Regions from separate parts of the Peribacillus frigoritolerans genome, predicted to be linked through region 2. Evidence: predicted binding sites of a transcription regulator. Region 2 holds the regulator's gene; the other holds the start of a gene.
The links. The regulator LexA, encoded in region 2, represses DNA repair genes until DNA is damaged. The targets are predictions, from matches to a motif close to CGAACATATGTTCG.
Positions count from the first base shown of each region.

Region 1: a site for LexA is predicted at 1,755-1,768, ahead of recA (recombinase RecA). Genes of this name have one in related genera too.

Region 1 covers NZ_CP158190.1:1,864,966-1,869,404, reverse strand. Annotated here, with positions in the region: gene rny (ribonuclease Y) at 1-209, opposite strand, end outside; gene recA (recombinase RecA) at 563-1,609, opposite strand; gene ABOA58_RS09255 (competence/damage-inducible protein A) at 1,957-3,189, opposite strand; gene pgsA (CDP-diacylglycerol--glycerol-3-phosphate 3-phosphatidyltransferase) at 3,213-3,797, opposite strand; gene ABOA58_RS09245 (helix-turn-helix domain-containing protein) at 3,962-4,439, opposite strand, start outside.
Region 2 covers NZ_CP158190.1:2,070,658-2,075,096, forward strand. Annotated here, with positions in the region: gene ABOA58_RS10240 (esterase/lipase family protein) at 1-801, shown strand, start outside; gene ABOA58_RS10245 (glucosaminidase domain-containing protein) at 1,519-2,133, shown strand; gene lexA (transcriptional repressor LexA) at 2,359-2,982, opposite strand; gene yneA (cell division suppressor protein YneA) at 3,138-3,449, shown strand; gene ABOA58_RS10260 (YneB family resolvase-like protein) at 3,469-4,125, shown strand; gene ABOA58_RS10265 (DUF896 domain-containing protein) at 4,191-4,424, shown strand.

The DNA.
Region 1 (4,439 bases), 210 kb from region 2:
GCACGAACTTTATGAATTTCATCTTTTGCTTCCAACAAGGCTTCTTTCTTAAGTGCTTCCGCTTCACGTTTTGCATCCTCAAGGATGTGTTCAGCAGAGCCCTTTGCCCCTGCTATTTTACTCTCAAATTTTGATTTGTGAATAAAATAACCAACAACTGCACCGACGATTAGGCCAAGCAAAGTGAAGATGATTGTCATGGGTTCCATCGTTTCACCTCCCCTTGCTATGAACTTTTTACATAAAATGTTGAACTGTCGGCAAGTACATTGCACATAAATTCAATATACAGCACTTAATTTTCAAAATTTTAGTTTGAAAAATTGTAAAATATACATATTAATTGTATAGTTGAGAATTTTTATTGTCAAGCGTTTGTCCCTTATGTATCAATGATTATTCAAGTTTTCTTAATATCAACCATCATAATGTACAGCATTCTTTATGGAAGAAGTCTGTAAATCTGATTTCAATGCCATTTATTCCGCTGAAAATTTCACACTTTTCTCAAAATATATAGAAAAGGCCTAAGCGAACAAGCTTAGGCCTTTTCCAAATACCATTAATCAAGCAATTCAAAATGCTCTTCTGGTTCATTTTCTTCTGGCGGTAATTCATGCTCTCCATCGAGATTATAGTGATCTCTGATTTTCTGAGAAATTTCCTGAGCGATATCCTGATTTTCTTTCAAGAACAGCTTCGCATTTTCGCGGCCTTGTCCGACACGCTCTTCATTGTATGAATACCACGAACCGCTTTTAAGGACGATATCAAGATCTGCACCCATATCGATGATTTCACCTTCCTGGGAAATCCCTTGACCATACATGATGTCAACTTCCGCTTGACGGAATGGTGGAGCAACCTTGTTTTTAACAACTTTGATTTTCGTTTTATTACCGACGATTTCATTACCCTGTTTTAATTGTTCCGCACGGCGCACTTCCAGACGAACAGTTGAATAGAACTTCAATGCCCGGCCTCCCGGAGTCGTTTCAGGGTTCCCAAACATAACACCGATTTTTTCACGGACTTGGTTAATGAAAATGGCAATGGTATTTGATTTATTAATGGCACCAGACAGTTTTCTAAGCGCCTGGGACATCATCCGCGCTTGAAGACCCATATGGGAATCTCCCATTTCGCCTTCGATTTCAGCTTTAGGAACAAGTGCTGCCACCGAATCAATGACAATGATATCCACCGCTCCACTTCGAACTAATGCTTCAGCGATCTCCAAGGCCTGTTCACCCGTATCAGGCTGTGAAAGCAGTAAGTCATCGATATTCACACCAAGTTTTTCTGAATATGCTGGATCTAAAGCATGCTCTGCATCAATGAATGCAGCCGTGCCGCCAGTCTTTTGTACTTCTGCAATAGCATGTAATGCAACAGTCGTTTTACCGGAGCTTTCAGGTCCATATATCTCAATGACCCGGCCTCTTGGATATCCGCCCACTCCCAATGCTACGTCCAATGCTAAAGAACCGCTTGAAATCGTTGAAATCCTACGATCAGACTGTTCCCCAAGTTTCATAATAGAACCTTTACCAAATTGTTTTTCAATTTGTTTTAACGCCATATCTAAAGCCGCTTGACGATCACTCACTCAATTTCCTCCTCTATATTCAAATAATCGGCTGTCCGATTAAAGGTGTACTTACGTTAGCAATTATTCGAGATCAAGGTTTGCATCCTGTCTCAAAACCTATCTTTACTATATACTCTTTTTACAATTTTGCCAAGCAAAAAGTCGAACATTCATTCGTTTTTTTCTTTCGGGGTATTCTCTGTAAAAAAACGTTTTATCTTTAAGAAATCTCCATTTCCTTTCACTTGCTCCCTGAAAAAAACATTTTCATTGAATTAACTTTTTTCTTTTTTTCCCTATTTTTCAAGAAACAAACTTCTAAAACCAAATAAAAAGCAGAGCTGAAAAAGCTCTGCTTATAGCATTTATAAATCCCTTAATAGGTAATGACAGCCGTACTTCACACTCCGAATCCGGTTTTGCGCCCTGCTTCCGGAAAGATTCAACTCCTTGAAATGAGTGTTTCCATCCCGATAGGAAATGCCAATGAATACTGTCCCTACAGGCTTGCCTTCTTGTTCATCCGGACCTGCAACACCCGTAAAGCTTATGCCTACATCCGCATTGAGCTTGCTCCGGACATTAGAGGCCATTTCCATTGCACACTCACCGCTGACCACCCCATGCTCAGATATGGTATCATCGCTGACGCCAAGGACGTTCGACTTCGCATCATTCGTATAGCAGACAATTCCGCCTTTGAAGACCTTACCGGCGCCAGGAATGGTTGTCAGCTGTTCTTGGAACATCCCTCCGGTCAAGCTTTCAGCTGCCGCAATTGAAAGCTTGCGGACCGTTAATTCTTTTACAAGTTCCTTTATTAGCGAAGTATTATCACTTCCATAATGGAACTTACCGACCCTGCTAAGAATTTCTTTTTCCGTTTCTAAAATAAGCTCTTCGCATTTTTCTTTAGAAGAGTCTTTAGCGGTGATCCTTAACGTCACTTCCCCTTCGGCTGCCAGCGGAGCAATTGTCGGATTCGTTTGATTGACAAGAAGATCTTCAATCACCGTTTCCAGTTCGGCTTCACCTATACCGTAGAACCGAAGAACCTTGGAATCGATCCGTTCATGCTTTTCCAGTTTATTCATGATCTTTTCATAACCATAACTTAAAAACATCGGCTCCATTTCACTTGGCGGACCAGGGAGAAGCATATATGTAATCCCGGATTTGGACAAGACCATTCCCGGTGCCATGCCATGATCGTTTGCCAACACTTCACTGCCTTCTAAGACAAGGGCCTGTTTTTTGTTGTTTTCCGTCATCGGCCGTTCCCGTTTTTGGAAGTAAGCTTCAATGGATTGCAAAGCTTCATCATTAAAAACGAGCTTTTTCCCTATATGGCGAGCAATCGTTTCTTTCGTTAAATCATCTTTGGTAGGACCGAGTCCACCGGTAAAAACAATCAAGTTCGCCCTCGATTCAGCGATTTCTATAGCTTGTTGTAAACGGCGGTCGTTATCCCCGACGACAGTATGGTAAAAAACGTTGATACCCATTTCCGCAAACTGCTGCGATAAGAACCTTCCATTAGTGTTATTGATTTGTCCTAAAAGAAGCTCTGAGCCCACTGCAATGATTTCTGCATCCATCTTTTCAAAACCACCATTCGTTTTTACTTTGAATTAACAAATACTTCTTTGTTTTTTATAAAATAATCCAAACCAGACCAGATTGTAAAGATTAATGCAATCCATAATGCGATATTGGCAAATGGAAGTGAAATGAGGGCAAATGGAAGGTTATGCAGCAATAAAGCTGAAATGGAAACAATTTGTGCCCATGTTTTAATTTTACCAAGCTGGTTCGCTGCAACCACTTCCCCTGTACCCGCTAGCACCAAACGCAATCCGGTGACTGCAAACTCGCGACTTATGATCACGATGGCGATCCATGATTGACCGTACATTAAATCTAGATCAACCAAAACGATTAAGGCAGCCGAAACCAGAAGCTTATCAGCCAATGGATCTAAAAATTTCCCTAAATCAGTAATCATATTATATTTTCTGGCAAAATGGCCATCGATCCAATCCGTAGTGGAAGCGATAATAAAGAGGATGGCTCCAGCTAAGTGCGCCACTGGCAAACTGTATTCTCCCCAAGTCAGCGTCCCCCATGAAAAAGGAACGAGCATGATGATTAAAAATACTGGTATTAAACAGATTCTTGCTACTGTAATCTTATTAGGCAGATTCAAAACTTTTAACCTCCAAAATTTACGCCTGCCATTCGGGCCTGCGTCTTAGATCTAAAATACGCTTTTATGTATAATTTAACTCAAAATCCAATCTTATATGCCGGGAAATCCATTTCCAGCCGCCTTACTATTATATAGAGCAAAAATAGTCATCTATAAGATGACTATTCGGCTTTCGTAAATTGTATCGTAACCAATTGCGTATTCACTTCAGTCGGTGAAATGGAATACTCCAGCTTCTCATCATTCACATAAATCTCAGTTTCATATGCTCTGCCTATATTGATGACAGCTTCTTTTTCATTGGTGAAATCAATTTCCTGGCTTTTGTCCTTGTCGATTGTGCCCTGGAATAGTAATTTACCTTCACCATTTTTTATGCCGACCCATGGTGAGCCTTTTGATGTCACCTTTAATTTAAAGGTATCGGTATTTTTTAATTCATACGTACTATTTTTACCGCTGGAACTTGTAACAGCAAGTTTTTGCTCTTTCTCTTCATCTTTGACAACTTCATCATCTTCATTCTTCTTATCAGACACTGATTTTTCTTCATTCTGTTTTTTGTCTGCATTCTCTTTTTCTTCGTTAAACCCATCACTTTTATTGTAGCCCACAGCTTCATTCTCTTTAGCGTTCTTT
Region 2 (4,439 bases):
TATGCAACACATTTATTTTCAGATCCCAACTTTGATCACGACAATATACGAGTTGGCTCAGCTGTATTTTCAAGAATTGAACCATATTTAAGAAGCACTTCCACCGCTGGGATCCCTGAATATAATGTCAATTATAAAGAACGGGTTGAAGATGATGTCATTACCACCGCACTCGCTCAAACCGTTCTGGGTGATGTCCTGAAACAAAATGTCTGGATCGAACAAAGCTTCCATGTAAATGAAGCAGCCCCAGGCAATATAAACATATATACAGCCTCAAATGATGTCGAGGTTGAATTGATTTCTCCATCCAATAAAAAGTATTCACCTTCCTTAAAGGTTCATTCAGCCAAAAATGAAACTTCCTTTTTTAATGGTGCAACCATCCACTCATTCAATAGAAACAACCTTGAAATTGGTGATTGGAAAGTGCGAATGAAGACTAAATCGCCAAAAGACGCCTACCTGTTCACAGCACAATTTAACGAAAAGAATCCCATTACATTAAGTATGGCAGGTAAAGTTAAGCAAAAAGATGCAAAATTTTTAATAAAGAACCCAATGAATGATAAAAAAAGGCCAATCAGCACAACATTTTCGGTTCATCTAATAGATGAAACCGGTAATGAAATTAGTGAAAAAAGCTCAATTAAGGCAATGGATACCGAAAATTTTACTGGCACCCTTCCAGAAGTACCTAAGTCAGGTGTTTATAATGTAACAATAGATGTCAAGGAAAAAAATGTGTATGGTACTGAAAGAACCCGGACGCTGATTCGTTCGGTCTATATTGAGAAATAGTGAAATGCCGTCTCTTCTTTGAGAATGTATCAGACTGTAGACAAATTCTAAGTTTGCCTACAGTCTTTTCTTTTAAAAAAGATCCAGTCGATTGCAGAAAATCCGCTTCCTTTCCGCCGACTGTATGCCAAGCCTGCTCGGCTAGTCAGGAGTGTAAAAAACATAAAGGATAACTTACTTTTCCCGACAAATTGATCAATTGAGAAGGGGTTTTTTGGATGTGTGTAATGGGATGTTAACATGGGTGTTAGTGTTTAATAAAAAGATTGCTGAATTGCAGCGAGAGATACCCTGTATAGGTTTAATCCGTCTTTTTATAGGATTCTCTATAAGACAAAATACCAGTTTTGAGTGCAGCATAATTGCCAATGTTTGCTTAGCCATAAAACCAGCCCATGAAAATTCCTGAAACCAAGTGATGACGATGACTGATGAAAATGAAAATGAACAAGTTTTGAAGGTTTTCAGTGTCCAACTTAAAAAGCCGTCAATCCATTTAATTATATGGATTGACGGCTTTTCCTGTTTGGTAGGGAAGTGGATAAATAATACGCGGAGCGATCCACTTCTAGGTAAGAAATCTATAATTAAAACAATTAGCCAGACATCGGAACCTTTTGTGCAGGACAAGCTGTAACCTTTTTCATAGATGAGAATACGATAAGAATGAAGATAAACAGTGAAAAATAAAGTAATGACCATTCGTGGGAGGTTCTAATGAGCAAGGAAACATTTATTAAGGAAATTGCTCCCTATGCCCAGAAAATTCAACAGGAGTTTAAAATATTACCTTCTGTTGTCATTGCACAAGCTTGTTTGGAGAGTGGATATGGGACAAGTTTATTAGCAAGCAAAGGAAAAAATATATTCGGTACAAAAGGTGAATTCAAGGGTGAGTCTGTCATTATTCAGACAATGGAATATGTCAATGGTGTGCCCGTTCAAGTATGGAACAAATTCAGAAAATACCCATCTTGGGAAGAAAGTCTTCGAGATCTTGCCAATTTATATGTAAAGGGGACTTCATGGAATAGAAGTCTTTATACAGCTGTCATTGGAGAAAAAGATTACAGAAAAGCACTCAAAGCAATATTCGATGCGGGGTACGCCTCGGATCCCAAATATATTGAAAAACTGGTGAACCTTATCGAAACAAGCGATTTAACAAAATATGATGCAAGCATTGAAGAGGTTTATCATATTGTCCAAAAAGGGGATACCGTCTCTGCGCTTGCAAAAGCATACGGTTCTACACAAGTGCAGATTCAACAGTGGAATGGCTTGGTCGATCTTAACCTCATTAAAGTGAACCAAAGATTACGAGTGAAGTGAATTTTAACTGGGAGCGGTAGTTAAAGCTCTCTTTTTTATTGTAATCAGATTGTTACTAAAGTAAATATTAGGCGATAGTATAACTTCCATCCGTAATAAAGGATGTTTAAATTCCCATGAAAACCTGATTCTATTAAAAAATATATCAATATCTACTCTTCCATATGCATATTGAGAGAATTCGGGACATAAATTAAACAAACAAAAAAAGCGCTGTTAGCGCTTTTAGTGTATTTGTCTATATAAGCCTATTACTTTTCCAAGTATCGAAACATCTCGTAAAATAATTGGTTCCATATTCGAGTTCTCAGGCTGAAGCCTTATGTAATCCGGTTCCTTAAAGAATCGTTTTACAGTGGCTTCATCATCTTCCGTCATTGCCACGACGATATCTCCATTATTGGCATTGCTTTGTTGTTTCACGATGACATAATCCCCATCATGAATTCCTGCTTCGATCATACTTTCACCCATGATTTCCAGCATGAATACATGGTCATCATGTGGAACCATGCTTTCGGGAAGCGGAAAGTATTCTTCTATGTTCTCAATGGCCGTTATCGGCATTCCCGCTGTTACTTTTCCAAGTAACGGCACGTTCACGACATTGACTTTGGGAATATTGTTCGCTTCCTCCAAATTCATTATTTCAATGGCCCTTGGCTTGGTTGGGTCACGTCTAATCAGGCCTTTGCTTTCCAGGCGTGATAAATGTCCGTGTACTGTTGAACTTGAAGCAAGTCCCACTGCTTCGCCAATCTCCCGTACGGAAGGTGGATACCCTTTTTGGCGGACCTCTTCTTTAATGAAATCAAGAATATCTTGCTGCCGTTTTGATAGTTTAGTCATTTGTGCACCTCTTCCCCAATGTTCTTTGCTACATTATAGCATGGCCCCCAACTCTATACAAACATAAGTTCGAATTTTGTTGTTGACTGAAACAAACGTTCGTATTATAATTTGACCATAACATACGAACGAACATTCGCTTTGGAGGGATATTTATGAAAAATTTATACAAAAATTATATTTATACGATTCTATTAGCGGGATCAGTATTCATCTTTTCAATTTTATTCTCTTGTACATTGAACAATGATCCAAAAAAGGATTTCCTTTCTATAGAAGTAAGTGAGGGTGATACCCTATGGGGAATTGCCGAAGAATATGAAGAAGCAAATTTGACAAAAAAAGAATTCATTGGTTGGATAGAAGAGCATAATGGAGTCAGGGCGGATTCAATTAAACCTGGTCAAGTCATCGTCATACCGGTTAAAGGGGAAGAACTTGTCCAGAATTTGGCCAGTGAGCAGTAAGTAGTGAAGGTAGGGTATTATGAAGGCGGTAATCTATTGTAGGGTAAGCACAGAAAAAGAGTCACAGGAAACATCATTGGCAAGGCAGGAAGATGAATTAGTCAAATTGGCAGAAAAGATGGATGTTGAAGTCATTTCCATAATAAAAGAGCAGGCAAGTGGTTATGAGTTGAATCGGGATGGCATTTTTGACATGCTCGAACTATTTAAAACTAAAGAAGCTGAAGTACTATTAATTCAGGATGAAACAAGGCTGGGAAGAGGGAATGCCAAAATAGCCCTTTTCCATGTCATCCTTAAAGAAGATGTGAAAATTTATACGCTCTCACATGACGGGGAGCTTGAGTTATCGGATTCGGATGCCATGGTCATCCAGATAGTCGGTATTGTAGAAGAATACCAAAGGAAACTACATAATCTTAAAATAAAGCGCGGGATGATAAGAGCCGTTGAAAAAGGGTACCGTCCTCAAAAAAACCTTCAGAATCAAAGGAATTCCACTGGAAGGGACCGTATGGAAATTCCTATTGAAGAAATTATTAAACTTCGGGCCAATGGATTGACATTTGCAGAAATCGCAGCCACTTTAAGGGGCTTTGGATACAATGTTTCCAAGGCTACTGTGAACAGGCGTTTTCTCGAACATCAACTGAATAAAAAGGAAAGTCAATCTTAGAACTTGTAATTTCGCTTTTTTTTTAATACCATGACAATATCCGGAGATTATGAAGGAGCGAAATTATGTTATCAAAAGAAAAAATAACCCGTATTAATGAACTTTCTAAAAAGGCAAAGACTGAAGGTTTGACGGAAGTTGAGGCGAAAGAGCAAACCCAATTGAGAAGCGAGTATTTGGAAACATTCAGAAAGTCCATGACCGATACGTTGGAGCATGTGAAAGTCGTTGATCCAGAAGGTAATGACGTCACTCCTCAAAAGATAAAAAATATAAAAGAAAAAAGAAACTTACATTAATGCTTGAATTCCTCT